DNA from 2 places in the uncultured Oscillibacter sp. genome. Region 1 is predicted to be linked to the other one. Evidence: a T-box and tRNA genes for the amino acid it is inferred to sense, from the RefSeq annotation. Region 1 holds a T-box; the other holds one or more tRNA genes.
The links. The T-box of region 1 lies ahead of tyrS (tyrosine--tRNA ligase). A T-box ahead of a tRNA ligase gene usually reads a tRNA of that ligase, here a tRNA-Tyr.

Region 1 (14,446 bases):
CTGAGTAATTCCCTGTGCATAAAAAGGACTGCCGTTTTTCGCGGCAGTCCTTTTTTCTCATTCCCCCTTTTGAATAAGCGGCTCTTGAAATCCCCTGGCACCAGAGGAGCAGACGTCTCCGGCCACCGGCGCGTCCTCGCAAATGTAAAGATTCGCTTGCACGCCCTCAGCCTGGCCCGGGTAATTTGTGACGGTGTAAGTGCAGCGGCTTATCTGCTTGCCGCAGCAATTTGTCAGGTCGAAGCCTTGGCTGAGCTGAAGCTCATTGTAAGAGCGGTAGGGCTCTTCCAGCTCCGCGGGCAGCAGGAATTGCAGGGTTTCGATAGGCTCCGGCTCAACCTCCCAGCCTAGAGAGCGCAGATAGGCTACTCGCTCCTCATTGGTTGACAGCGTGGGCAGTGGAACTTCCGGCTCTTCCGGGGTCCGGCCGGTCAGGACAATCAGCGCCGCCATAACCACGCCCATGAGGACGACGGCGGCGACGGCTTTCTTTCGGGAAAATTTTGCGGTCCAAATCAACATGTCAATCCCTCCTGACAGTTCCTTATTCATTTTTTCATAAAAATATGCTACAATTAAACAAGCAATCACAGGGCCCATGCAAAAGGGCCGGAAGGGGGAGTAACGCCGTGGAACAGCAGCGGCTGGATAAAATCATCGCCTCCACGGGAAAATGGTCCCGCAGGGAGGCGAAAGAGCTGGTCCGCCGGGGATTGGTAACGGTAAACGGCGCCGCCGCTCTTTCCGTAGAAGAAAAGTTTGACCCGGAGGAGGCGGCGATTCATGTGAACGGAGAGCCGCTGCTCTTCCGCCGTTATACTTGGGTTATGCTGAATAAGCCCGCCGGATTTCTCTCCGCGACCGAGGATGGGCGGGGGAAGACGGTTCTGGAATTGCTGCCCCGGGACCTTCAGCGGCAGGAGCTTTTTCCTGTAGGCCGTTTGGACAAGGACACCGAGGGTTTGCTGCTGCTGACGAATGAGGGAGGCTTGGCCCATGCCCTCCTTTCCCCAAAACGGCATGTGGACAAAGTGTATTATGTCCGGACGTCTGGCCGTCTGACAGAGGAAGACTGCCGGGCTTTCGCCGCCGGAATGTCCCTGGCGGATGGACTTCAATGCCTTCCCGCCGGGCTGGAGATTCTTACGGCTGGGGAAGAGAGCGAAGCGCGGGTTACCCTACGGGAAGGAAAGTTTCATCAGATTAAGCGGATGCTGGCGGCGAGAGGAAAGCCGGTAGCATACCTCGAGAGGGTGCAAATGGGAGATTTGCCCCTGGACCCGGAGCTTCCCCGGGGGGCATTTCGCTTTTTGACTGAGGAGGAGATTGCAAAACTGCGTGCCCTTGTGTAGTTCTGAGAAAAAGTCCGAATACTTACCAAAAAGGGAATGAGTTTTTTGTTGAAAAAAGAAAAAACATCTTGCAATTTGGTGAAGTTGACGATATAATAGGGATGTTGAAAAAATGGTATCACTGCTTCCCCGGTATTTTAGGTGAGGAGGACGGCCATGTCTGGAAGAATTTATCAAAATGTGGTATTGCAGTTGAAGGAAAACACGGACCGCACGATTGGAGTCATTGATGGGGAAGGCGTGGTCATTGCCTGCAGCGAGCTCTCCCTGATCGGCCAGCGGTGGACGGAGTATGTCCCAGTGGTAAACAATGCCGCCGGCGCGCTGATCTCCTCCGAGGGAAAAACCTTTAAGGCCTTGAACGGCTGGGGGAATCAATTTGACTACGCGGCGTTCGCCTTTGGGGAAAACGACGTGAGCAAAGCGGTGTGCTCCGTGGCCACGGTAGCGCTGAACGCGGCCAAGGCGTATTATGAGGAAAAGCATGACCGGGGGTCTTTTATCAAGGATATCATCTCTGACAACATCATGCTGGGCGACATCTACATGCGGGCCAAGGAGCTGCGGGTTACCGCCGATGTGGCCCGGGGTGTGTTCGTAGTCCGGGCTTTGAAGAAAGGGGAGTCTGTTCCCACCGACGTGGTGCAGGCTATGTTCCCTGACCGGCAGAACGATTTCGTGCTGAACATCGGCGACGGGGATGTGGTCCTGGTCCGGCAGATGCCCGAGGGAGCGGGCTTCCGGGAGCTGAATAAAATCGCCTCCTCCATTGAGGAAAGCCTCCGCTCCGGCACGGAGAGCACCGTGGTCGTGGGCATCGGCACCATCGCCACCCATCTGCGGGATTTGGCCAAGTCCTATAAGGAGGCCCAGATTTCCATTGACGTGGGCAAGGTTTTCGACACGGAAAAATATGTCATTAACTACGAGAACTTGGGCATCGGCCGCCTGATCTACCAGCTGCCTACCACCCTTTGCGAGATGTTCCTCCAGGAGGTCTTCAAGAAGAACCCCATCGACGCCCTGGACAAGGAGACCCTCTTCACCATTCACCGCTTCTTCGAGAACAACCTGAACGTCTCCGAGACGGCCCGGAAGCTGTTCGTCCACCGGAATACCCTGGTCTACCGGCTGGAGAAAATCAAGAAGCTGACCGGACTGGACCTGCGGGAGTTCGACGACGCCATCACCTTTAAGGTGGCGCTGATGGTCAAGAAATACCTGACCTCCCGGGGCATTGATTCCTGATAAGAGCCTGAGCGGCGGACCTCTGTCCGCCGCTTTCTCGTGTGCCGCCGGAAGGCTGTTCCTGGGAAATGAAATGGTATTATCATTTTTGAGAATTCGTGATAAAAGATACACGAAAACTACCACAATAGTTTGGCGGCGCTCCGCATTGACTGAGCCCGTGGTTTATGCTACAATTATATCCGAATTTTGTCGGCTGCCCCCGTCTCTCCCAGTTTTCGACGCCATTTGGAGGTGCCTCTATGTTAGAATCAGAAAGCGCCCTCATTGAATTGAAGGACGTGGAAATGGAATACGACAACGGAACCAAGGCCATCCGGGGAATCTCCCTGCGGATTGACCCCGGCGAATTTGTCTTCCTGGTGGGCCCCTCCGGTTCCGGCAAGTCCACCATCATCAAGCTGCTCACCGGCGAGGTGGAGCCCAACGCGGGCCGGGTCCGGGTCAACGGCTTTTCCACCCGGAACATTTCCGAGCGCCAGATTCCCCTGATGCGCCGGACTCTGGGGGTCATCTTTCAGGATTTCCGCCTGATTGAAAAAAAGACGGTTTATGATAACCTGGCCTTTGTCATGCGGGCCGTGGGAGCCTCCGCCAAGGAGAGCCGGAAGCGCATTCCCTATGTGCTGGAGCTGGTGGGCCTGGAGAAGAAGGCCTACAGCTACCCCGACGAGCTTTCCGGCGGGGAGCAGCAGCGGGTGGCCATTGCCCGGGCCCTGGTGAACAACCCGGCCACCATCATCGCCGACGAGCCCACCGGAAACCTGGACCCGGAGCGGTCCCTGGAGCTGATGGATTTATTGGTAAAAATCAACAAGCTGGGCACCACCATGGTGGTGGTAACCCACGAGAAAGACCTGGTGGACCACTTCGGCAAACGGGTGGTCACCATTGATTCCGGCCGTGTGGTCAATGACAGCGTCGGCGGCTATGTGGGAGGACGCATTCATGTCTAAGCACAATTTCGGATATTTTATCCATGAGGGCGTCTCCAACATGTTCAGCCATGGGTTCATGAGCTTCGCCGCCATCGGCATCACCGTGGCGTGCCTTCTCATCATGGGGACCTTCACCCTGGTGGCGGTGAACGCCAACGGGCTTTTGAAGGACCTGGAACGGGAGAACGAGATGCTGGCCTTTGTGGAGGAGGACTTCGCGGAGCCCAAGAACCTCCAGAGCAAGCTGGCGGCGATTCCCAATGTGGCCTCCGTTACCTTCATCAGCCGCCAGCAGGCCATGGAGCGGTTTGTAGAGCAGTATCCCGACGAGGAAATGTTCCGGGACCTGGACCCCAACATTCTGCGGGACCGCTTTTCCATTAAGGTTGCGGATCTGGAACGTATCTCGCAGACGAAGGCGGCAGTGGATGCGGTGGACGGCATTGCCTATGTCAACGCCTCTGAGGAGATTGCCGGTGGCTTCATCACCCTGCGGAACGTGGCGACTGTGGTCTGCGTGGCCCTGATTGCCATTTTGTTCCTGGTGTCCGTGTTCATCATCTCCAACACCATCCGCCTCACCACCTTCGACCGGCGGGAGGAAATCGCCATCATGCGGATGGTGGGGGCTACCAACGGCTTTATCCGCTGGCCCTTCGTCTATGAGGGCTTCCTCATGGGCTTCCTGGGGGCCTCCGTGGCTTTCTTGATGGAGTGGGGCCTCTATGAGGCCGTGGCCCAGGGAGTCAGCACCAGCGACGCTATGCAGCTCATCGAGGTAATCCCCTTCAAAGAGCTCTGGGGCCCTGTGGCGGGCTCCTTCGCGGGGGCGGGCATCTTCATCGGCGTGGGGGGCAGCCTTTCCGCTATTCGGAAGTACTTACAGGTCTGAGGAGGGCGGCATGAAACGAAATTGCAGATGGTTTCTCCTCCGGTCCTTGCCGCTTCTGGCCCTGGCGCTGTGCCTGCTTCTGGCGGATCTGGCTCCCGCCGCTTCGGCGGTGACCCAGGCGGACATCGACGCGCTGAAAAGCGACGCCAAGGGCCTGGCTCAGGAGAAAAAGGATATCCAGGCCCAGATTGACAAGCTGTCCTCCGACATCAGCACTACCATGGAGCGCAAGCGCCTCCTGGACGGCCAGATCGGCGTAACAGAGCAGGAGATCGGCAACAAGGAAGAGGAAATTGCCACCTATGAGGATCTGATTGCCCAGACGGCGGCGGAGCTGGCGGACGCGGAGGCCAGGGAAGCGGCCCAGTATGAGCTTTTCTGCAAGCGGGTCCGGGCTATGGAGGAGCAGGGGAAGGTGGAGTACTGGTCCGTGCTGTTCCGGGCCAACAGCTTTTCGGATCTCCTGGGCCGCCTGGACGTGGTGAACGAGATCATGGAGTATGACCAGCGGGTCATTGACGATTTGAAAATCCTGCAAGCCCTTACCGCCGAAAAAAAAGCGGAGCTGGAGGGGCAGAAAACCGCCTCCGAGGAGGCCAAGGCGGAGCTGGAGGCCAAGAAGCGGGACCTGGATTCCCAGCGGGACGCGGCCAACGCCCTGGTGACAAAGCTCCGCCAGCAGCAGCAGGAGCAGGAAAACGCCCTGGACGACCTCTCCGAAGAGGAGGAGCAGGTCCAGGCCCGGATCAAGGCCCTGATTAAGAAGATGGAGGAGGAGGAAGCGGCCCGGCGGGCCGCGGCGGGCCAGTCCGGTCCCACCTCCAATCCCGGCGGGTATATCTGGCCGGTAAATAGCCGCTATGTTACCTCTACCGTAGGCGGCCGGGCCTCTCCCGGCGGCATCGGCTCCACGAACCACAAGGGAACCGACATCGGCCGGGTAGGCTACAACAGCAGCATCTACGCCGCCAAGGCGGGACAGGTTATCATTTCCGAGTACTCCAAGTCCTACGGGCATTATGTGGTTGTTTACCACGGCGCGGGCAACACCACCCTATACGGCCATATGAGTAGCCGGAAGGTCAGCGTGGGCCAGCAGGTAAAGCAGGGCGACGTGCTTGGAATTACCGGCTCCACGGGAAATTCCACCGGCCCTCACCTCCATTTCGAGATCAAAGAAAACAATACGATTATCAATCCCATCGCCAAAGGCTACCTCACCGGGGCCACATTTGCAAAGGACGCTTGATTCCGATACATATTCCGGCCTCCCGCCCCATATCATGGGGCGGGAGGTAGTGCTTTTATGGTAGGTTACTTAGCCTTGACGGAGCCCAAGAGGGGACAAAAAAGCGTTCAGATAGAGGAGCGCTTTGTGCTCAAGATGCGTTTTTTACAGGCGGAGATTATACAAAGCCCCCATGGGGCGGTTCTGCGCCGCCGCTGTGTGGCGGCGGGAAAGAAGCTGCGAAAGCGCGGCGTGACTCAGATTGTGCTGCCGGAGGAGTTCCCCTTCCGGGAGCTGCTGGTGAAATGCGGCCTGCGGCCTGTAGCCACCCTGGCCCTGCGGCGGGCCTTGGCGGCGGACTGGGTCCGGGTAGGGCTGACGGAGAAAGGCTGCCCGGTAGCCGGGGCCCGGGTGGCGGTGTCGGCGGCGGCGCTGACGGGGGAGGCGGTGCGGACCGTGACGGAGCTGTGCCTCCGGCACCGCTATGTGCTGCTGGACCTGCCCTACGGAGGGGAGGAGCTTTGCCGCCAGCTCCGGCGGGAGTACGGCGTGTCGCTGCTGCTGGGCCCCTCCAAGGACCAGATGGAGGGGGCGGAAGCCCTGGTCCTGTTCGACCCCAGGACGGATTTGTCCCTGAAAAATCCCGTGGCCTTGCGGCTCTATGACGAGGGTCAGGCCCTGCCGCCGCTGTCTCTGCCGCCGGAGGCGGAGGAGGCCCTGCCACATGGCGCGGACCGGGGCCAGCTCCTGGCGGTCCTCCGGGAAGCGGGGGCCTTGAAGCGGGAGCAGATCGTTCTGGGGACCGGGAAGGCTGCCGCGGGCGGAGAGGCTTGACATTCCCGAAGTCCTTCTATATAATATCATCTTGTAAAATTGTGCCCTGGGAAAATTCGACTCCCGGCGTGAGGCATAATGAAGAAAGGAACCGTCCGATATGGCAAAAGAATACAAGATGAGTCAGGCTCGTTACGACGAGCTGCAGGAGGAACTGAACTACCTCAAGACCACCCGGTCCGACGAGGTGGCGGAGCAGATCAAGGTGGCCCGGGGCTTCGGCGACCTCAGCGAAAACAGCGAATATGACGAAGCCAAAAACGAACAGGGCAAGCTCTATTCCCACATTGCCGAGGTGGAGGAAATTCTCCAGCACGCCGTCATTGTGGACGAGAGCAGCAACACCGATGTGGTGGCCATCGGCTGCAAGGTAACGGTGGAGGGACCCGACGGCAAGCCCATGCCCACGCCGTATACCATTGTGGGCTCCCAAGAATCCGACCCCATGCACGGCATTATCTCCGAGGAGTCCCCCTTTGGAAAAGCCCTTATCGGCAAGAAGGAAGGGGAGACCGCCGTGGTGGAGGCCCCCCGGGGGAATATCCAGTATAAGGTTTTGAAGATCGAGCGCTGAGCATCGTCAGGGAAGGAGAAAAGCATGGCAGAACAAATGAAAAAGCCCGAGATGGACCTGGGCGAGCAGACCAGGGTCCGCCGGGAGAAGCTGGCGGAGCTCCAGGCGGCGGGGGAGGACCCCTTCCAGCTGACCCGCTTTGACTGGGACGCCACGTCCCGGCAGATCAAGGAGAATTTCGACGCCATGGAGGGCAAGCCCGTCAAGGTAGCGGGCCGCCTCATGAGCAAGCGGGGCATGGGGAAAGTGAGCTTCTGCGATTTGCAGGACAAGGACGGCCGCATTCAGCTCTATGCCCGCCAGGACGAAATGGACGAGGCGGTCTATAAGAAATTCAAGAAATTCGATATCGGCGATATTGTCGGCGTGGACGGCGAGGTCTTCCGCACCCAGCGGGGGGAGATGAGCGTCCGGGCAAAGAACATCACCCTGCTCTCCAAGTCCCTGCTGCCCCTGCCGGAGAAGTTCCACGGCCTCCAGGACAAGGAGCTCCGCTACCGCCAGCGCTATGTGGATCTGATGGTGAACCCGGATGTGAAGAACAACTTCCTGGTCCGGTCGAAGTTCATCAAGCATGTGCGGGACTTTATGGACGGCCGGGGATATATCGAGGTCGAAACGCCTGTGCTGAACACTATTTCCGGCGGCGCTACCGCCCGGCCTTTTATAACCCATCACAACACCCTGGACATCGACATGTATATGCGTATTGCCACCGAGTTGCCTTTAAAGCGGCTGATCGTGGGCGGTATGGACCGGGTATATGAGATCGGCCGCATCTTTCGCAACGAGGGCATGGACCCTAAGCATAACCCAGAGTTCACCACCATTGAGCTGTATCAGGCCTACGCGGATTTTAATGATATGATGGACCTTTTTGAGGACCTGCTGTCATCCGCTGCCCAGAAGCTGCTGGGGACTTATCAGGTACAGTGGCAGGGTGAGGATATTGATTTGACTCCCGGCTGGCCTCGTATGCCCATGCATGAGGCGGTGAAGCAGTATTGCGGCATCGACTTTATGACAATCGCCTCGGATGAGGAGGCGGTCGCCGCCGCCAAATCCATCGGCGTAGAACTGCCGGAAACAGCGGACAAGACCTGGGGCAATGCTCTGTATGAGTGCTTTGATCAGAAGGTGGAAGAAAAGCTGATTCAGCCTACTTTTATCACGATGCACCCTGTGGATGTCTCGCCGCTGGCAAAGCGGTCTCCCAAGGACCCCCGGCTCACCGAGCGGTTTGAGTTGTTTATCTGCCACAGTGAAATGGGCAATGCCTTCTCCGAGCTCAACGATCCCATTGACCAGCGCCAGCGGTTCCAGAAGCAGGTTGAGATGCGGGCCAAGGGAGACGATGAGGCTGGTATGATGGACGAGGATTTCCTTACGGCTCTGGAATACGGCATGCCTCCTACTGGCGGGTTGGGCATTGGCATCGACCGGTGCGTCATGTTGCTGACCGGGGCGGATACCATCCGGGATGTGATTCTGTTCCCCACGATGAAGCCCTTGGATTAAATTCCGGCAAAAAGTTTTCACGGAATGGGTGGCTTCCTGGGAAAAAGCTTTGGCAGCCTTTCGGATTTCTGCGATGCCGGATGCTGCTTTTCAGGTTTGCGGCATATTTACGACAAACGAAGGAGTACCAGCCAAGAGGCTGGTACTTCTTGCTGTAGGTTCCATCCGTTAACTTCACTTGGCCTATTTGGGAGCGCAGACGCCCTAAAGAAAGAGGCCGACTCCGTTATTATTGAGCCCACCTCCGGCAACACCGGCATCGGCCTGGCCTCTGTGGCCGCCGCCAGAGGGTATCGGATCATCATCGTCATGCCCGAAACCATGAGCGTGGAGCGCCGCCAGATTATGAAGGCCTACGGTGCGGAGCTGGTCCTCACCGAGGGGGCCAAGGGCATGCGGGGGGCCATCGCCAAAGCCGGGGAGCTGGTGGGACAAAAGGAGGGGGTGCTGGTGGGCATTTCCTCCGGCGCGGCGGTTTGGGCGGCGGTCCAGCTGGCTAAGCGAGTGGAGAACAAGGGGAAGACCATCGTAGCCCTTCTGCCGGATTCCGGCGACCGCTATCTCTCCACGCCGCTGTTCACTGATTGAAGACAGCCCTCCTAATCGTTTGGCTGTGGGTTTTTGGCAGATTTGAAAGACGGTTCTCCTTTTCAACTTTCTACCGGCATTAGGACTTGAAAGTAAGCCCCTGGATGGAGGGAACCCAAGATCGAAACCGCCCCAGGCGATGCGAAGCGCATGGCCTGGGGCGATTTATATTCGCGCTGGAACCGCAAGCGCTTCACGCGGCGTTTTCCAGGGGGAAGGTAATGCGCCAGTTCCCGTCAATCCGGGCGGAGGCGGTGTAAAAGTCACCATGGAGCGTATAGTTTGCCAAGTCTTCCGGCTCGACATCGAAGACAAATTCCTGGTAATCCAGCCGCGCGCCCTCCTCTGTCAAATCAGTAAAAGAAGCGGAAGCAAGACTGTCCATACGCTGTCCCCTCTCGCTTTCCAGCCACAGCCGTCCGTGGTTGTCCAGTTCTACGGCGTTGCCCTGGCAGAGCTGGACATGGAACAGGCCGTCCGCGTACCCGGCGGCAGTGACGGGAAGGCCGGGGGCCGGTTCCGCCAGGGCCTCGCCGGGCCGGAGCATGGAGACTGAGTCCGCCAGCTCCAGGTTTCCACCGCCGCCGGTGCGGAAGAATCCCTCCACGGTCTCTGCCTCCGCGGCGTGGTCCGCCAGCGCCAGAGGAACCGCCGCACCTTCCAGCGCCTGTTTGCCGGAGAGGAAGCAGCCCAGGGAGAAGGTCATCTTTCGTCCCTGGGGGATGGCGGAGCCATCCATGGTCTGGGTGGTCACCAGGAAGAGCGCGGTATTGGTGGCAGGGTCAAAGCCGGCCCGCTCGCAGTGGCCGGTCTGGTCAAAGGGGAAGTGAAAGCTGGCGCTGTCAAAGAGGTCGCAGTTCGCGTCCACCGTGTTCCCCCGAAGGGCGATGTACGCCTGTGCGGTATCGCCCTCCACACGGACGGAAACCACCTCCGCCGTCACGCCGTTGTCTGCGCAGGATCTTTGCACAGGCTGAAAGAACTGAGCGGCGGCAGGGGAGAGAGCATAGAGCAGATGGTAGCCCGCTTCGGTCTGCGCCGCCAAAGCCGGGGTGGACAGGAGCACCGCCGCCGCCGCGGCAATGCTAATCAGGCGGCGAAGGGGAAATGAGGGACGCCGTGCTTTTGCCAGGGTCTTTTCGATTAAGCGGGGGGAGGGAGCAATGGGGGTATTGAGACGCTGGTAAGTCTCTGTAAAGTTCATAAATCCTCCTTCAAAAGGCGGGCCAGGGCCTGCCGGGCCCGCGTCAGCTGGGCGCGGACGGTGGAGGGCTTGCGCCCCAGAATACGGGCGGTTTCCTCCGTGTCATAGCCCTCATAGTAGTAAAGATGGATGACGGCCCGGTACTTGGGCGGCAGCTGGGCCAGGGCGGCGTCCAGGCCGGATTCCTCCGGCTGGCTGTACGAATAGACGTCCTCCAGCGGGACGCTGCGTTTCCGCCAGGGAGAGACGGCAAGGCTGTTTGCGCGGTTGGCCGTCACCCGCAGAAGCCAGGCCTTTCGGTGCTCCTCGCTTTCAAAGGGCGGGGCGGCGCGGTGGTAGCGGAGGAAAACCTCCTGAAAGACGTCGTCGGCGTCCTGGCGGCTGCGGAGCTGGGCATAAGCCAGGCGGTAGACCATGGTTCCGTACCGCTCCACGGCGGATTCCGTGTCCATTTTGCACCTTCTTCCTATTTGGCGGATGGTGAGCGCTCTATCAGGAATACCGTCCAGAGGGGGAAAATGCTGCACGCTCAGGCTATTTTTTTAGGACCCGGCTGAAAACCGGCGTTTCGCCGCCTTTCAACCAAGTCCTAAAATAAGCTGAGCTGGTCCGTCTCATGCCCCCGCCGGGAGGCGGTGACAATGCGGCCCATGGAGTACAGCATCCCCCGGCGGTTACAGGCCTCTTGAAAGACCTCCCACAGCGCCCGGGCTTTTGGGCTGGCGCATTCGTACCGGGGACCGTACCGCCTCTGGTATTTTTCCGCCAGGCCCTGACCAGGGAAATGCTCCTCTAATTTCCGGTAAAAATACTCCCGCTGTCCCGCCCGGCAGGTCATGCCCAGGGCGGGGTAGACAAACCGGGCTCCCGCGTCCGCCGCCCGGTTCACGATATCCCGGATGTTCTCCGGGCGGTCCTCCAAAAAGGGAAGAATGGGCATCATCAAAATGCCGGTAAACAGCCCCGCCGCGCTGAGCCGCTCCACCGCCGCCAGACGGCGGGAGGGGGGAGGGGCATGGGGTTCCACCTTGGCGGCCAAGGCGTCGTCGCAGGTGGTGAGGGTGATTTTGCAGATAGCGGGCATGGTCCGGTTAATGGAAGCCAGCACGTCGATGTCCCGGACGATGAGGTCGCTTTTCGTGGCGATGGCCACGCCGAAGCCATAGGCCTCCAGCAGCGTCAGGGCCCGGCGGGTAAGCTGGAGCTCTTCTTCAAAGGGATTGTAGGGGTCGCTCATGGAGCCTGTGCCCACTACGCCCACCTTGACCTTGCTTTCCAAGTCGTCCCGGATGATCCGCAGGGCGTCCGCCTTGGCCTTGACCCGGTCAAAGTCCTCGTTGTGGTAGCAATCGCTCCGGCTGTCGCAGTAGATGCAGCCGTGACAGCAGCCCCGGTAGATGTTCATGTTGTATTCCGTTCCGAACCAACTGGGGTCCTTGGTCCGGTTCACGATGGACTTGGCGGGGATATATTCCATCCACTTCTCCTCTCATGGGCAGGGCGGTTCAGGCTTCCAGGACGATTTCCTCACGGTATACAATGTGGAATGGAATGTGGTCCTCCAGCCGGGAACTGGCAAGACTGCCGAGAAGCTGGTCGTAAGTAGCCTCGGCGTCATCGGTCAGTATATAGGAGATGCAGGAATCATAGGGGAGCAGGTCGGATTGAACCTCCTCCTCAAACCTTCGAAGGAGGGAATAATTCCATTCACACCGCTCGCCCTCCTGATAGAAAACAGAGGTAAAGCTCTCCCCGTCATAGGACAGGTCCTCAAGAGACATCTTGGGATAGTCGTTCTTGATGGACGCATAATACTCCGGGTCATACCGGGAAGGGTCGTCCAGCGTGTAGTAGCTGCAAAGCCGCACCGAGGCGGCTTTTCCGGCGGCAACAGCTTCTAAAAAATCCTCCCAGCTCTCCCGCCCGCTGGTGACGGTACAGTCCTCTGTGACGAGACAGCCATCCGCCTTGGCCTGTTCCAGGCTGTAGTCCTGGGGAAGCTCCTCCAGAGGAATCGGTTCCGGCTTCCCTCCGCAGCCGGAGAGGAGGATCAGGCAGAGCAGCGCGGCAAGCATTCCCTTTTTCATGGCGGGCCTCCTCTTTTTGATATATCTATCATAGCACGTATTTTCAAAAATCACAAGAGCGGGCTCCGCCGGGAAACCGCCCGCGCCCAGTTTCCCGCTCGATTTGCCGTATGGATAAATTACACTGCCAGGCAGGCCGCCGCCGGTTTGTATTGACAATCCCCGGTCCGTCTGCTACAATACCATTCACAGCGATGAAAAGGCCCAGTACCCGTCATGTCCTTCGCAAAGAGAGCCCCCGGCTTGGTGGAAGGGGGAGGGAGGCGGACGGCGAATACCCCTTGGAGCTGGCGTCCGAACGGAGGAAATCCCAGTAGGCACGCACCGGGTGCGCCCGTTACCGCGCGGGAGTGTGTCGGCACTCCATGAGGCCGTGTTCGCGAGAAGACGGCGAACCAGAGGTGGTACCGCGAATGCTTTCGCCCTCTGTCCCCACCGGGACGGGGGCGTTTTTCGTTCCGAAAACACAACAAAGGAGAAGATGCAACATGCAGATTTACGAGGAACTCAAGGCCCGGGGCCTTATCGCCCAGGTCACCGACGAGGCGGAGATCCGGGAACTGGTGAATACCGGCAAGGCGGTGTTCTACATCGGTTTCGACCCCACGGCGGACAGCCTCCATGTGGGCCACTTCATGGCGCTGTGCCTGATGAAGCGCCTTCAGATGGCGGGAAACCGGCCCATCGCCCTGATCGGCGGCGGCACCGGCATGGTGGGGGACCCCTCCGGCCGGACGGACATGCGGCAGATGATGACCACGGAAACCATTCAGCACAACTGCGACTGCTTCAAAAAGCAGATGGAGCGGTTCATTGAGTTCGGACCGGACAAGGCCATTATGGTGAACAACGCCGAGTGGCTGATGAAGCTGAACTATATCGAGCTTCTGCGGGAAGTGGGGGCCTGCTTTTCCGTGAACAACATGCTCCGGGCGGAGTGCTACAAGCAGCGGATGGAGAAGGGCCTCAGCTTCCTGGAATTCAACTATATGATCATGCAGTCCTATGATTTTTACCACATGTTCCAGACCCTGGGCTGCAATATGCAGTTCGGCGGCGACGACCAGTGGAGCAATATGCTGGGCGGCACGGAGCTGATCCGCCGGAAGCTGGGCAAGGACGCCTACGCCATGACCATCACGTTGCTGATGAACTCCGAGGGCAAAAAGATGGGAAAGACCGCCAAGGGCGCGGTGTGGCTGGACCCCAGCAAGACCACTCCCTTCGAGTTCTACCAGTACTGGCGGAACGTGGGGGACGCGGATGTCCTCAAGTGCATCCGCATGCTGACCTTCCTGCCCCTGGAGGAGATCGACGCTATGGACAAATGGGAGGGCAGCCAGCTGAACCGGGCCAAGGAGATTCTGGCCTACGAGCTGACCAAGCTGGTCCACGGGCAGGAGGAGGCGGAAAAGGCCCAGGAGACCGCCCGGGGCCTCTTCGCGGGAAGCGGCTCTACGGAGCACATGCCCTCCACGGAGCTGCCCGCCGCCAAGTTCGAGGACGGGAAGATCGGAGCCATCGCCCTGCTGGTGGCCTGCGGCCTGTGCCCCTCCAACGGGGAGGCCCGGCGGCTGATTCAGCAGGGGGGCATGATGGTAAACGACAAAAAAGTGACGGACATTGCCGCGTCCTTTGACCAGGCGGACTTCCAGGGAGAGGGCGTTATTATCAAAAAGGGCAAGAAGATGTTCCACCGGGCCTATATCCGGTGAGCAGAAAGAGAGGGCGTAAGGAACACATCACATAAAGAAGTGTTCCTTTGAAGAACATTGATAAAGCGCCATATTGAAACCCTTGCAAATGCTGACTTTGTCAGCAATCACGAAAGATGGAAGTACCTTTTCCGGAGGAAGACATCGTGGTGGAGAAGCTGTCCGGGAAGGACTTTAAAAGGCCCCATTACCGGCGGCTGGTGCGAACCTTGCGTCCGGAGGACGTGCTGGCGGTCAAAAGCATTGACCGCCTTGGGTGTAACTACAC
Region 2 (14,446 bases), on a different contig from region 1:
CGCAGCCGGACGGGGAATTCCTTCGCTTTCCCCCGCGATTCGCTCCGCTGGATTCGCGGGTGATTTTTTTACGGGGGACGGGGGAAAACGATTAGGCCTTGTTTGAAAATTGGCGGAATGCCGGACTGGGGCAGATTTTTTTGCCAGGCAAGGCGATTTGACGCGGGAATCCTGACGGATTTCAAGTCAAATCAACGCAGTCCTGGCGGAAAAAGATGCCCAAAGACGGCGTTTTGCCACGTTTCAAACAAGGCCCAAAACATCCACGCGTTTTACGCCGTAATAGCGAAACAGTGCCAGGGCCTCCGGCCCAATCCGCTCCCCGGACACGGCGATGGGCACCGCCGGGGGACAGCTCACCGTGGGCGCGCCGCAGACCCGGCCCAGGCTCTCCTCCGCCGGGACGGACTCTTGGGGGGCGAACAGGGCCTCCCGGATGGACAGGACCCGCTCTCCCTTTGCCAGGGGCAGGGAAACCGCCGGGGCGGCGGGGGCCCGGTTTGCCCCCAGGGCGGCGGGAACGCGGGCAAGGTCCTCCGGGGTGTTTTCCGGCGTGGTCATGAGGACCAGGAAGTCCCGGTCCGCGTACTCGCATTCCGCGCCGCCCCGGCGGAGGCGGTCCGCCAGGTCCAGCCCCGTCAGGCCCGAAGGGGCCCGGAGGGTCAGGCGGAGAGGGTCGGAGGGTTCAACCTGCCAGCCGTTGGCGGAAAGGGTCTTCCCCAGGGCCGCCAGGCGGCGGACGGCCTCCGCCAGCCGGGCGGGGTAATTTTCTGATAGATAGCGGCTGCACAGGTCCAGGGACGCCAGGGTCAGGTAGGACGGGCTGGTGGACCCGAAGAGGGCCAGGGCCGCCCGGGCGTTCTCCCGAAACGCCGCCGGGGCGGTTTTGGAGATATGCAGATACGCCCCGCCAGTGAGGACCGGCAGGGTCTTGTGGGCGGAATCGCAGGCGAGGTCCGCCCCCAGGTCCAGGGGGTGGCGGGAGGGGGAGAGGAAGCGCAGATAGGCCCCGTGGGCGTTGTCCGCCAGAAGCGGGGTTTTATAACGGCGGCAGACCTCCGCCAGGGCAGGAATGTCCGCCATGTTCCCCAGATAGTCCGGGCTGGTGATATACACGGCGGCGGGGGGCGCGTCCAGGGCGGAGAGGGCCCGGTCCAACCCCTCCGCGGCGACGGGACAGGCGCAGAGGGAGCTTGTCCCCTCCTCCGGCCAGAGCCAAAGGGGCTCGAAGTCCAGCAGGGCGGCGGCGTGGATGAAGGATTTGTGGACATTCCGGGCGGCGGCGATGACCGGCGGGGTCCCCGCCGGTCGGTTCTGGAGGGCCAGGTGCAGCATGGCCTTGATGCACTGGCTGGAGCCCTCCGTGGAGTAGAACGTGGCCCCGGAGCCGAAGAGGGCGGAGGCGTTGGCCTCGCTTTCGGCGATGATGCCCGCCGCCTCGTAGAGGGAGTCCGCCCCGGAAATCTCCGTCAGGTCCCAGGCCTCGCAGCCCAAGGGGCCCCGGCCCTTGTGCCCCGGCATGTGGAGCCGGGCCGTGCCGGAGGCGGCGTAGGCCCGGAGGAAGTCCGCCAGGGGGGTGGTCATGCCTCCGCCTCTTCCGCCAGGGCAGCCTGGAGCATGATGGCGCACTCCATCCGCTTGCGGAAGAGCTCACAGCCCGCCTCGTAGATTCCCCGGATGGAGCCGGAGGCGTGGTAGGCGTTGGCGGCGCAGCCGCCGGAGCAGTAGAGCCTGGCCCAGCAGTCCGCGCACGCGGGGCGGGCGTAGGCGTTGCAGGAGCGGAACTCCTCCCGCAAAGCGGTATTCGTCACGCCCTTCCACACGTCCCCCAGCTTGTACGCCTCCTCTCCCACGAACTGGTGGCAGGGGTACAGGTCCCCCCAGGGGGTGACGGCCATGTACTCCGTGCCGGAGCCGCAGCCGGAGACCCGCTTATAGACGCAGGGGCCCCCGGTGAGGTCCAGCATGTAGTGGTAGAAGGTGATGGGGCGGCCCTCCTTGTGCCGTTTCAGCATTTCCCTGGCCAGCAGCTCGTACTGATCCTTGACCACCTCCAGGTCCTCCGCCGTCAGGGCCGCCGGGTCCCCCGGGGCGCAGACCACCGGCTCCATGGAAAGCTCGGTAAAGCCCAGATCCGCCATATGGAAGAGGTCCTTCGTGAAGTCGGGATTCCGGTGGGTGAAGGTGCCCCGCATGTAGTACCGGCTTCCCCCCCGGGCCTTCACCAGCTCCTGGAACTTGGGGACGACGCGGTCATAGCTGCCGTTTCCGGCGTAGTCCACCCGAAGGGCGTCGTGAATCTCCTTCCGCCCGTCCAGGGAGAGGACCACGTTGTCCATCTCCCGGTTGGCAAAGTCGATGACGTCTTCGTCAATGAGCATCCCGTTGGTGGTGAGGGTGAAGCGGAAGCGCTTGTGATGGGGTCCCTCCTGGGTCCGGGCATAGGCCACCAGGTCCTTCACCACCTGCCAGTTCATCAGCGGCTCGCCGCCGAAGAAGTCCACCTCCAGGTTCGTCCGGGTTCCGGAGTGGGCGATGAGGAAGTCCAGGGCCTGCTTTCCCACCTCGAAGCTCATGAGGGCCCGGTCCCCGTGGTACTTCCCCTGGCTTGCGAAGCAGTAGGAGCAGTTCAAATTGCAGGTGTGGGCCACATGAAGGCAGAGGGCCTTCACCACGCCGCCGGAGCGCTCCTTGAAGGTCCCGGCGATGTCCGAAAAGGTGTCGGGGGTGTAGAGCTGCCCGGATTTTACCAGGGACTCCACGTCGGCCAGGCACTCCCGGATCTCCGCCTCCGTCGCATCGGGGCGGTCCCGGTAGGTTTCCAGCAGGGTTTGGACAATCTCCTCCGGCGTATGGTCCGGGTAGAGGGCGATCAGGTCATAGGCCACCTCGTCCACCACGTGGACGCCGCCGGAGCAAGTGTCCAGGACGAGGTTATAGCCGTTCAGCTTGTATTGATGTACCATGTGTTCCTCCCAAGCCGCCCGGAGGGGGCGGCGGTCTTGTTGACAGGAAAAGCGCCGCCTCACCGGGCGGCGCTTCGGCTGTTTACTTCTGCTCGCACTTCTGGTTGGCGACGCCGCAGGAGGTCTTGCAGGCGGACTGGCAGGAGGTCTGGCACTCGCCGCAGCCGCCCTTCTTGGCGCTCTCGCAGAGGCTGCGGGTCTCCAGGGTCTTGATTCTCTTCATGATCGTTACTCCCATCTGATTGAATTTGAAGCGCTCCGCTTTTGGAAAAAGCGGCCTTTTATCTCCGACAGTTTAGCATAGGACCGCCGGAAAGTCAAGAGGAAGGGGAACCTTTGCCGCCTTTGCCGCCCCGCAGCAGGCACAGCGTCCCCCCGGCGAAGACGCACAGGTCCGCCAGGTTAAAAACATAGCGGTTCAGGGGCCTTGGGGCCCGGGGGAAATGGAGGTAGTCATAGACCCGGCCCTCCGTCAGGCGTTCCTGGAGATTGCTGAGCCCCCCGCCCAGCATCAGCCCCGTCCCCAGGGGACAGCGCTTCCGCCACCCCCACAGCAGCCCCAGGGCTGCCGCCGAGGCCAGGGGCAGGGCCTCCGCCGGGATGGGCAGGGAAAAGGCCGCCCCCTCGTTCCACAGGGGCTTTCGCCGGACCCGGCCCCCCAGATAGTCCCTCTCGGGCCGGCCGGGACGGTCCAGGTACCGCCGGGCGGCGGCGCAGCCGGAATACGCGGCCAGCGCGGTCAGCAGCGTCCGCATGGTCATTCCTCCTTTCGCTTTTCCGCCTGTTCCATGGCGGCCCGGAGGGCCCCGTGGCCCCGGCGGTTGTTTTGGGCCAGGATTCGGGCGATCTGGCCCTGAACCGCCTCCACCTCCTCCCGGAAGGCGGCGGCGGAAACCCGGAGGGCCCCGTGGCCCAGGATGATCAGCTGCTCCGGCCCGTCGGAGGTGGCCACCCGGACCCGGTGGCGCTTCCCCAGCTCATAGGTGGCCCGCTCGATGTAGGCGTCCGCCGTCTCCGCCTCCTTGGTGTAGACCACATGGATGCTGTGGTACTTCTCCACGGACCCCTGGCCCCCCCGGACCTTATAGGCGTCAAAGACGGCGATGACCTCGCATTTCCGGTAACCCTGGTAGTTGCAAAGAAGGTCGCACAGGGCCTTCCGGGCCGCGTCCAGGCTCTCCCGGGCCATGGCCTCCAGCTCGTCCCAGGCGAAGATGATGTTGTACCCGTCCACCAGCAGATACTCCGGCCCCGCGGGCTGGCGGGAGACGCTCCGGCGCTCCGGCGCGTCGGATGAGACGGGACGGCGGGGGGCCTTGGGGGGCAGGAAGTCCCGGCGCTTCACCGCGCCGTAGGTCCGCTCGAAAATGGCCTGGAGCTCCTTGTCCTGCTCGATGGTCCCGGCGTAGGCGGCGCTCCGCCGGGCTTCCGGCTCCCGGGCCTCCTCCGGCGGGGGAGCGCCGAGGCGGACGCCGCTGTCCACGTGGGCCTGGGCGGGCACGTCGCTCCACTTCACCGTGTAGCCCGCGCCGTGGGCGCAAAAGACGGAGTCCGGCGTGTTCTCCACGTCCCGCTCCGGGTCATAGCCCAGGGCCTCCACGACCGTTTCCGGATCTCCGCAGGGCCGGTACCCGGCGGGGCGGAGGCTCAAGCGGCCCTGTCCCCGGGTGTAGGCCGCCAGCTCCTTGGCATAGTCCCCCATGGCGGCTACCGGGGCCTGGCCGGTGAGGACAGCCTCCTCCCCCAGGGCCTCCGGCGGCTCCGCCTCGCCGCCCAGCTGCTGGACGTCGTTCAGCGCCCGGCCCAGCTGGGCGGCGGGCAGCTCCAGGCGGAAGGCGTACCAGGGCTCCAAAAGGATACTCTCCGCGCTCATGAGCCCCTGGCGCACCGCCCGGTAGGTGGCCTGGCGGAAGTCGCCTCCCTCGGTGTGCTTTTCGTGGGCCCGGCCCGCCGTGAGGGTAATTTTCATATCCGTGATGGGTGAGCCGGTTAGGACCCCCAGGTGGGGCTTTTCCCATAGGTGGGTCAAAACAAGGCGCTGCCAGTGGCCGTCCAGCTGGTCCTCCGGGCAGACCGCGGCAAAGCGGAGGCCCGTCCCCCGGGGCAGGGGCTCCAGGAGCAAATGGACCTCGGCATAGTGCCGCAGGGGCTCGAAGTGGCCCACGCCCTCCACGGGGGCGGCGATGGTCTCCCGGTACACCACCCGCCCCGCGCCGAATTGGGCCTCGATGCCGAAGCGCTCCCGGAGGCGGCGCTGCAAAATCTCCGTCTGGACCTCTCCCATCAGCTGGACCCGGACGGCTCCGGCGGCCCAGGAGACCCGGAGCTGGGGGTCCTCCTCCTCCAAGAGCCGCAGGGCTTTCAAGGCGGCGGAGGGGTCCGCCTCCGTCTGCATCTGATAGGCCAGCACCGGCTCCAGGGCCGGGACGGTCCAGGCGGTTTCATGGCCCAGCCCCTGGCCGGGGAGGGCCCGGCTCAGGCCCGTAACCGCCACCACCGTTCCGGCGGGGGCGCTGTCCACGGGCTGGAACTTCTCCCCGGAGTAGAGGCGGAGCTGGTCCGCCTTTTCCTCCCAGACCTCTTCCTCCGGGGTGTCGGGGCGGCGGTTGGTGAGGAGGTCCTTGGCCCGGAGCGCCCCGCCGGTGACCTTCATCCAGGTGAGGCGCGCCCCCCGGGCGTCCCGGGAGACCTTGAACACCCGGGCCCCGAAGGCCGCCGGATAGGCCCGCAGGGGCGCGTGGCGGCGGAGGGCCTCCAGCAGGGCCTCCACCCCCTCCAGCTTCAGGGCCGAGCCGAAGAGGCAGGGGAACAGCTTCCGCCGCCGGACAAGGTCCGTCAGGTCCTCCTCCGCCAGCTCCCCGGTCTCCAGATACCGCTCCAGCAGGGCCTCGTCGCAGACGGCGGCCTCCTCCGCCAAAGCCTCCGGCGGCAGGGAAAAATCCGCGCAGCCGCTGTCCAGCCGGGCCTTCAGCTCCGCCAGAAGGGCTTCCCGGTCCGTGCCCGCCAGGTCCATCTTGTTGATAAAGAGGAATGTGGGCACGGCGTACCGCTCCAGCAGCCGCCAGAGGGTCCGGGTGTGGGCCTGGACCCCGTCGGAACCGCTGACCACCAAAACCGCGCAGTCCAGGACCTGGAGGACCCGCTCCGCCTCGGCGGAGAAATCCACATGGCCCGGGGTGTCCAGCAGCGTGACGGCCAGGTCCCCCAGGGAGAACTCCGCCTGCTTGGAGAAGATGGTGATGCCCCGCTCCCGCTCCATCTCGTCGGTGTCCAGAAAGGCGTCCCGGTGGTCCACCCGGCCCAGGCGGCGGATGGCCCCGCTCCGGTACAGCAGAGCCTCGGAGAGGGTGGTTTTTCCGGCGTCCACATGAGCCAGGACGCCCAGGACCAGCTTGTTCATGGAAGCACCTCCGACAAAAGGTTTTGCGCCGGACCGGGGCCCTATCCGGCGCGGAACAGGACCGCCAGCAATCCGTAGATCACCGGCTGGTGGAGCATGTAAATGAGAAGGGAGCGGCGGCCCATGGCGGTGACCAGGGGAAGCGGCCGGATCTCCCGGGCCTCCTCCGGCCGGAGGCGAAAGAGGAAGTACCCCGTCAGAAAGAGGAAGAACCAGGGCAGGATGGAAAAGTAATCCGTAGAAAAGAAATCCGCCGGAGGGAAGCCCGCGAAGGCCGTGCACAGATTCCGTTCCCCATCCCAGAAGCGGAAAAACCGGGCCCCCTCAAAGCCCAGATATCCGGCGTTCACGTCCCGGAACACCAGAAACAAAAGGAAGCTCCCCGCCAGCCCCGCCCGGGGCGGAACCCGCCGGAGAAGGCCCTGGAAGCCGTTTGCCAGCAGCATGGAAGATCCCAGCAGGGTCAGCACGCCGAACAGCACCAGGTTTTCCGGCATAAAAAACCACGTTGCGGCGGTAATGAGAGCTCCGCAGAAAAACACCGTCAGCCCCCGCCGGAGCTGATGGCGGCCCAGGGCGAAGCAGTAGCCGGAGAGGAGGATGAAGGTCCAGCAGATGCTCTGCTGCCAGACGTGGGCGGCGAAGCCGTGGTACCAGGGCCAGTCCATGCCGAATAGATAAACAAGGTCCCAGCAGGCGTGGTAGAGGATCATGCTGACAAGGGCGCAGCCCCGGATGGTGTCTAACACTTGATAGCGGCGGCGTTCCATGGAGCGGCCTCCTTTCTGGAGTGGGAAAAAGGGGGAGCGCCGCTCCCCCTTTGGGTCCTTAATAGGCCACGCCCCAGTAAATATCGGTCTTGCAGGGCTTGCCGCACACGGGGCACACGCCCTCCGTTCCGCTCTGCTTCAGGGGCATGCAGCGGGAGCTGACCCCCGCCCGCTCCTTCATGGCCAGCTCGCATTCCAAGGAGCCGCACCACTTGGACCGCAGGAAGCCGCCCTTCCCCTCGGCAATGGCCTTGGCCTCCTCGGGAGAGGCGATGTCGAAGGTGTTGTCCTCCCGGTTTTGGAGCGCCTGCGCATACATGTTGTCATGGACCTCGTCCAGGAGCTTTTTCACCGTCTCCTCCAGCTCCGCCAGGGGGACCGTCACCTTCTCGCCGGTGTCCCGGCGGGCCACCACGCACTGCTCCTTCTCCATGTCCTTGGGGCCGATCTCCACCCGGAGGGGCACGCCCTTCATCTCGTATTCCGCGAACTTCCAGCCGGGGGAGTTGTCGGAATCGTCCATCTTGGAGCGGATGCCGGCGGTTTTCAGCCGGTCCCGGAGGGCCGCCGCCGCGTCCAGCACGCCGGGCTTGTGGGCCGCCACGGGGATGACCACCGCCTGGATGGGGGCCACCCGGGGGGGCAGCACCAGGCCGTTGTCGTCTCCGTGGGTCATGATGATGCCGCCGATCATCCGGGTGGAGACGCCCCAGCTGGTCTGGTGGGGGTGGTGGAGCTGGTTGTCCTTCCCGGTGTAGGTAATGCCGAAGGCCTTGGCGAAGCCGTCCCCGAAATAGTGGCTGGTGCCCGCCTGGAGGGCCTTGTGGTCGTGCATCATGCACTCCACGGTGTAGGTTTCCTCGGCCCCCTTGAATTTCTCCTTGTCCGTCTTCCGGCCCCGGAGGACGGGCATGGCCAGGAAGTTCTCCATGAAGTCCGCGTAGACGTTCAGCATCCGCATCGTCTCCTCCCGGGCCTCCGCCTCGTCCGCGTGCATGGTGTGGCCCTCCTGCCAGAGGAACTCCCGGTGGCGGAGGAAGGGGCGGGAGGTCTTCTCCCACCGCAGGACGCTGCACCACTGGTTATAGAGCTTGGGAAGGTCCCGCCAGGAGTGGATGATATTGGCGTAATGCTCGCAAAAGAGCGTCTCGGAGGTGGGGCGGACGCAGAGGCGGTCCTCCAGCTTCTCGCTGCCGCCCATGGTAATCCAGGCGCACTCCGGGGCGAAGCCCTCCACATGGTCCTTCTCCTTCTGGAGCAGGGACTCGGGGATCAGCACCGGGAGATAGACGTTCTCGTGGCCCGTCTCCTTGAAGCGGCGGTCCAGCTCGCCCTGGATGTTCTCCCAGATGGCGTAGCCGTAGGGCCGGTAGATGAACATGCCCTTGACGGAGGTGTAGTCGATGAGCTCCGCCTTTTTGCAGACGTCGGTGTACCACTGGGCAAAGTCCGCGTCCCGGGCGGTGATGGCGTCCACTTGTCTTTTATCCGTAGCCATAGCGTTTTCGTTCCTTTCCTATTTAGGGTCCTAAAATAACGAGTTTATTTTATCCGCCCAGGACGGAATTGTCAACCGTTTCCGGGGAGCGGGCGCGTCCATCTGGAGATTTTATCGCGGAGCGCCGGGCGCTTTCTTGCCAGGAACCGCCCTCACCGCCCCGGCAGGGGGAAGGCCCGCAGTATCACCCGGCCAAAGCACACCAGGCTCCGCCCGCCGGAGGAGGGCAGGACCACATCCGCGTCCGCCCTGGCCCGGTTCAGGGAGAAGAGGTACACAATTCCCGCCGGGTCCTTGTAGTACTGCTTGCAAAACACGTCCCCATCCACGCAGAAAATTCCCACGTCTCCCGCCTTCAAGGGGTCCCGGTTCACATAGGCCACAGACCCGTCGGCAATGTAGGGGGCCATGGAGTCTCCTTGAATCCGCACGGCGAACTCCGCCGCCGGGGGCACGTCCCCCGTGACAGGAATGTAATCAAAATCCTCCCCAAAGGCCGGGGCGGCGTACCCGGCGGCGGCAGGGGTCCGGTAGAGGGGAATCATCCGGGGCTCCGCCGCTCCAGGGGCCTTCTCCGCCTCGTCCCGGCAGGCGCACAGCGCCTCCACCATGGTCCGCACCGTCTCCCGCCCCAAAGCGGACAGCCCCCGGTATCCTTCCAGCAGCCTCTGTTCCTTCGGGTCCAAGGCCCGCTTGTTGTACTGAAAGCTGTCTTGAAACAAGGTGTTCGGGTCCACCTCCAGGGAGTCAAAGAGCCGCAGCATAATCTCCTCCTTGGGAAAGCTGACCCCCGTTTCATAATTTCCTACGGCGGAAGGAGAGACCCCCAATAAAGCGGCCAGCTCCACCCGGGTCATATCCAATTCCCCCCGCCGGGCCCGCATCCTCTCGCCAAACGACATCCCCGCACCTCCCCTTTTACTTCTCTCATCTTACCAGCGCGTGAAAGCCCTGTCAATCTTTTTTACAAGAATCTTGTAAAATCCCCCTTGACATAATCGAACATATGTGCTATTTTAAAGTCACCGCCAAGTTTCTTGTAATTCCACCGCCCCGTATCCCCTCGTCTCCCGTCCCCCGTAAAAAACCTCAACCGCGGACCCAGCAGCGCGGTCCGCGGTTGAAGGCGAAGAAATTCCCGCCACAGTGCAGTTTTCGGCGAAGCCGGAAACGGAACGGCGGCGGGAATTTCTGAGTTGGTGGGGGAAGGTGGATTCGAACCACCGAAGTCAGTGACAACAGATTTACAGTCTGCCCCATTTGACCGCTCTGGAATTCCCCCAGATATCATGATGAACTTGTGGAGCTGGTGGACGGACTCGAACCCCCGGCCTGCTGATTACAAATCAGCTGCTCTACCAACTGAGCTACACCAGCAGTTCCAACAGCATTGCCTATTCTAGCAGACCGTTTCCCATTTGTCAACAAAAATTTTTCCTATTTTCACGGTTTTTTCGAAGGAGAGGATTTACATGTTAAAAACCAGCCGCCGCCCCGGGACGCGGGCCCTGCGCTGCACCCTGTGCGGCCGGGAAATTCTCCGGGGCGAGGAGTATTGGGCCTGCAACGGGCACCTTTCCTGCGGGGAGTGCTTTTCGGACCTGGCCCGGCGGGAACTGGCCCCCTGCCGGGAGGTCCGGGGAAGGGAGGAGCGGCCATGACCCTTTTGGAAATGTCGGCCTCCTACCGCAGCAGCGCCGCCGCCATCCACGGGCGCATCGTGGAGCTGCGGGGGCTGGAGCGGGCCCAGGCGGACCCGGAGGCGGCCTTCCGCCTCCGCCGCCGCATCGACGAGCTGACCCCCCTCTGGCGGGAGGCCCGGGAGCTGGCGGCGCTGACCGCCCATTACTATGACAGGAGCCATCAAAACCATGAGAACTGCACGCTATGAAGGGCCCTTTGACACCAGGGCCAGCGAGTGGATCGGGGATCTGACGGTCTGGAACCGCCAGAACGCCGCCGACAACTCCGAGCGCCTGGAGCGCCTCCGGCGGAATCTCCGCCAGGCCCGGGAGCGGGAGCTGACCCCCCGCCAGCGCCAGCTGGTGGACCTCTACTTCGACCAGGGGATGAACATCCCCCAAATCGCCCGGGAGCTGGGGCTGAACCGCTCCACCGTCTCCCGGACCCTCCGGCGGGCCAAGGCCCGGCTCTACCGGTGCCTGCGCTATTCTTTGTAGACTTTTCACGGGAAAACCCAGGATTTTCCTGCCGTTTCGTCCATTTTGTCCCGCTTTTCCTCTTGCGGTTTTGCCTTGAAGCGGATATAATCAAAGCCAGTGCTCATAAGGAAACAACTTAAACTGCCCTCCCCCGAAACGGCGGGACGGGCGAGGCCGCCGGGCCGGGAGGAACGACATGAAGGACATGATGTACAATTCCCTGCACAACCGATGGCTGCGGCTGGTGGCCGCCATGCTGGGGGAGGGCGTGGTAGCCCTGGCCCTCCGCTTATTCATCGTGCCGCTGGGCCTGTACTCCGGCGGGCTGATGGGCTTTTGCCAGCTGATCCGCACCCTGCTCCACAACACCCTGGGCCTGGAGGCGGACATCGCCGGCGTCCTCTATTTTATCAGCAACATCCCCATCCTGCTGCTGGGCTGGAAGACCCTGGGGCCCCGGATGACCTTCAAGACCATCGCCTGCACGGTGTCCTTTTCCTTCTTCTACAGCATCATCCCCTCGCCGTCGCTCCCCATTGTGGACGACTACCTCACCTCCTGCCTGCTGGGGGGCATCATCGTGGGCATCGCCAGCGGCATCGTGCTGACCTGCGGCGGCAGCGGCGGCGGGCTGGACATCGTGGGCCTCTGCCTGAGCAAGCGGGGCAGCCGCTTCACCGTGGGGAAATTCTCCCTGACGGTCAACTTCTTCCTCTACGCCGCCTGCCTGGTTCTCTTTGTGCCGGAGGTGGCCATCTACTCCGTTATCTACAACTTCTTCTCCGCCATGGTGCTGGACCGGATGCACCAGCAGAACGTGAACGTCCAGGCCATGATTTTCACCAAGGAGGACGAGAAGGAGCTGGGCCGCTTCATCATTGAAAAGCTGGGCCGCAGCGTCACCTATTGGGAGGGCACCGGGGCTTACAGCGGGAAGGGGCTCCATGTGCTGGTGGTGTGCCTGTCCAAGTTCGAGATTGAGGATCTGCTCCACGCGGTCCACGAGCGGGACGACCACGCCTTCGTCACCGTCCAGGAGCGGGTCCGGGTCTTCGGGAACTTTGTGCGGAAGCTGGAGTGACCGGGGGAGAGGCGTTTGATCGGTACCATACCGTTAAAAGAGAGGGCCGCCCTGGGGCGGCCCTCTCTTTTAACGGTCCTTTCTTTTTTGGGTGCAATTTATATTCTGTACTCCTTGACAAACAAAAACCTTGTTGTATAATGTAACGATTTAGTTCACGCTAAATGGTCGGGTCGGGAAAATAAAATATAGGGGGATATTATATGCACGACTTTAAATATGCTACCAGAAAAGAACGCGCCCCAGTCAAAAACGACCTGATTGCTATTATAAAAAGGACTCAAAATTTACTTCGGGATGATTTGACTTTTCGCTTTGATTTCGTGGGAAGTGATAGGCGTAATATGGTGACTTACGCCCCGCAAACAAATATTGGCTATGATTTTGATATTAATTTGGAGGTCAACGACGATGATTGCAATTATACTCCGGAAAAAATCAAATTCAAAATTATACAGGCGTTAAATAAGGCAGCCCATAAGTATGGATACGATTACGCTGAAGACTCGACCCGTGTTATCACCATCAAATTCAAGGACAGAAAAAACTCACGTATTCTTCACAGCTGCGATTTTGCCATTGTAAATAACTATACAGATGAAGAGGGCCATAAACGGCAAGAATATATTCGTTTCAATAAAAGGCAGAACAGTTACACTTGGAAGGAACAGCCTGGTGGATACTATATGCTTTGCGAAAAAGAACAGTGGATAAAAGATAATGGACATCACAATGAATTAAGAAAACTGTACTTAGACAAGAAGAACAAGAACAGCGATTATAATAAACATTCACGATCCCTTTATGCTGAAGCTGTACATGAGATTTGCCAAAGATATGGCTTCAATGATTAGGCCTTGTTTGAAAATTGGCGGAATGCCGGATTGGGGCAGATTTTTTTGCCAGGCAAGGCGATTTGACGCGGGAATCCTGACGGATTTCAAGTCAAATCAACGCAGTCCTGGCGGAAAAAGGTGCCCAAAGACGGCGTTTTGCCATTTTTCAAACAAGGCCTAACTTTGCCGTTGGTTTGAGGATGATAATATCCTCTTAACCACAGAACCTACCACAGACGTGACCGGAACACATGGAAAACACCTCGTTAAAGAGGCTTGCAGATGAAGTGAACTCCAACGGAAACGGCTAAAAAGAGCAGAAACAAGCCGAAAAAGTTTTCTGAACCTTTTCGCATCGCAGAGGCCGGGGGGCAATCCCCTTCGAGTCCACCATGAAAAAGTCTGCAGCCGCAATGGCTGCAGACTTTTTTCTTGTCCTCCGGCGGGCGGTTTTCCTAATTCCCAATTTAGGGGGGGATTTTTTTGCCCCGCCCGGTTGACAAAGCGGCGGTTTTCCGATATCATATCTTTTTGAATAAATGGAGAGGAGAGCGTCTATGCGTCTGCTGCTGACCGGCGGGTCCGTCTTTTGCGGCGGGGGCTTCCAGCCCCTGGATATTGCCGTTTCCGAAGGGCGTATTGTTTCCGTTTCCCCCCGTCTTTCCCGGGACGGCGCTGCCGTCATTGAATTGAATCACCATTTCATCGTTCCAGGTTTCGTAGATGTTCACGTTCATCTTCGGGAGCCTGGATTTTCTTATAAGGAGACCATCGCCTCCGGCACGGCGGCGGCGGCGGCGGGAGGGTATACCGCCCTCTGCTCCATGCCAAACCTGAACCCCGTGCCCGACAGCCCGGACCGCCTCCAAGTGGAGCTGGAAGCCATCCGGCGGGACGCCCGGGTCCATGTCTATCCCTACGGGGCCATCACCCAGGGGGAGAAGGGGGAGGCTCTGGCGGATATGGGGGCCCTGGCCCCTTCTGTTCCCGGCTTCTCCGACGACGGCCGGGGCGTCCAGTCCCGGGAGATGATGCGGCGGGCCATGCTGCTGGCAAAAAAGCTGGACCGGCCTATCGTGGCCCACTGTGAGGACGAGTCCCTGCTGGACAAAGGCTGGTGCGTCCACGACGGGGAGTTTGCCAAACGGCACGGCCTCCCGGGCAACGACCCCGCCAGCGAGTGGCGGCAGGTGGAGCGGGATATCCAGCTGGTCCGGGAAACGGGATGCCGCTACCACGTTTGCCACATCTCCACAAAAGAAAGCGTGACCCTCGTCCGGGCCGCCAAGGCCCAGGGCCTCCCCGTCACCTGCGAGACCGGGCCCCACTACCTCTGTCTCTGCGACGGGGACCTGGAGGACGACGGGCGGTTTAAAATGAATCCCCCCATCCGCTCCGCCGCGGACCGGGACGCGCTGGTGGAGGGCCTTTTGGACGGGACTGTGGACTGCGTCGCCACGGACCACGCCCCCCACTCGGCGGAGGAAAAGGCCCGGGGCCTCCGGGGGAGCCTCAACGGTGTGGTGGGTCTGGAATGCGCCTTCCCGGTTCTCTACACGAAGCTGGTGAAAACGGGGAAGGTCCCCCTGGAAACCATCCTAAACGCCCTGTGCGTCAACCCCCGGAGGATATTCGGCCTGCCGGGCGGGACCATTGCGGAGGGCCAGCCCGCCGATTTGACGGTGCTGTCCTTCGACCACGCGGGCACGGTGGACCCGGCGGGCTTCCGCTCC

Region 2: it has a tRNA-Tyr gene. The T-box ahead of tyrS (tyrosine--tRNA ligase) is inferred to sense a tRNA for this amino acid. The anticodon was not compared.

Annotation. Positions count from the first base shown of each region.
Region 1 is NZ_CATMPS010000002.1:49,991-64,436, forward strand. It holds gene tuf (elongation factor Tu) at 1-8, shown strand, start outside; gene Q1M04_RS01825 (DUF4830 domain-containing protein) at 58-522, opposite strand; gene Q1M04_RS01830 (pseudouridine synthase) at 630-1,352, shown strand; gene Q1M04_RS01835 (CdaR family transcriptional regulator) at 1,509-2,600, shown strand; gene ftsE (cell division ATP-binding protein FtsE) at 2,843-3,556, shown strand; gene ftsX (permease-like cell division protein FtsX) at 3,549-4,430, shown strand; gene Q1M04_RS01850 (murein hydrolase activator EnvC) at 4,441-5,679, shown strand; gene Q1M04_RS01855 (hypothetical protein) at 5,737-6,492, shown strand; gene greA (transcription elongation factor GreA) at 6,593-7,066, shown strand; gene lysS (lysine--tRNA ligase) at 7,091-8,584, shown strand; gene Q1M04_RS01870 (pyridoxal-phosphate dependent enzyme) at 8,681-9,172, shown strand; gene Q1M04_RS01875 (DUF4179 domain-containing protein) at 9,366-10,376, opposite strand; gene Q1M04_RS01880 (RNA polymerase sigma factor) at 10,373-10,828, opposite strand; gene Q1M04_RS01885 (radical SAM protein) at 10,966-11,853, opposite strand; gene Q1M04_RS01890 (hypothetical protein) at 11,882-12,463, opposite strand; T-box leader at 12,649-12,893, shown strand; gene tyrS (tyrosine--tRNA ligase) at 12,952-14,178, shown strand; gene Q1M04_RS01900 (recombinase family protein) at 14,295-14,446, shown strand, end outside.
Region 2 is NZ_CATMPS010000001.1:130,831-145,276, forward strand. It holds gene Q1M04_RS00625 (amino acid decarboxylase) at 244-1,584, opposite strand; gene scfB (thioether cross-link-forming SCIFF peptide maturase) at 1,581-2,966, opposite strand; gene scfA (six-cysteine ranthipeptide SCIFF) at 3,049-3,189, opposite strand; gene Q1M04_RS00640 (signal peptidase II) at 3,284-3,721, opposite strand; gene Q1M04_RS00645 (translation factor GTPase family protein) at 3,724-6,366, opposite strand; gene Q1M04_RS00650 (heparan-alpha-glucosaminide N-acetyltransferase) at 6,408-7,136, opposite strand; gene proS (proline--tRNA ligase) at 7,195-8,634, opposite strand; gene Q1M04_RS00660 (LexA family transcriptional regulator) at 8,787-9,536, opposite strand; tRNA gene Q1M04_RS00665 (tRNA-Tyr) at 9,832-9,916, opposite strand; tRNA gene Q1M04_RS00670 (tRNA-Thr) at 9,936-10,011, opposite strand; gene Q1M04_RS00675 (hypothetical protein) at 10,107-10,295, shown strand; gene Q1M04_RS00680 (hypothetical protein) at 10,292-10,525, shown strand; gene Q1M04_RS00685 (sigma-70 family RNA polymerase sigma factor) at 10,506-10,814, shown strand; gene Q1M04_RS00690 (YitT family protein) at 10,993-11,877, shown strand; gene Q1M04_RS00695 (hypothetical protein) at 12,081-12,731, shown strand; gene Q1M04_RS00700 (dihydroorotase) at 13,271-14,446, shown strand, end outside.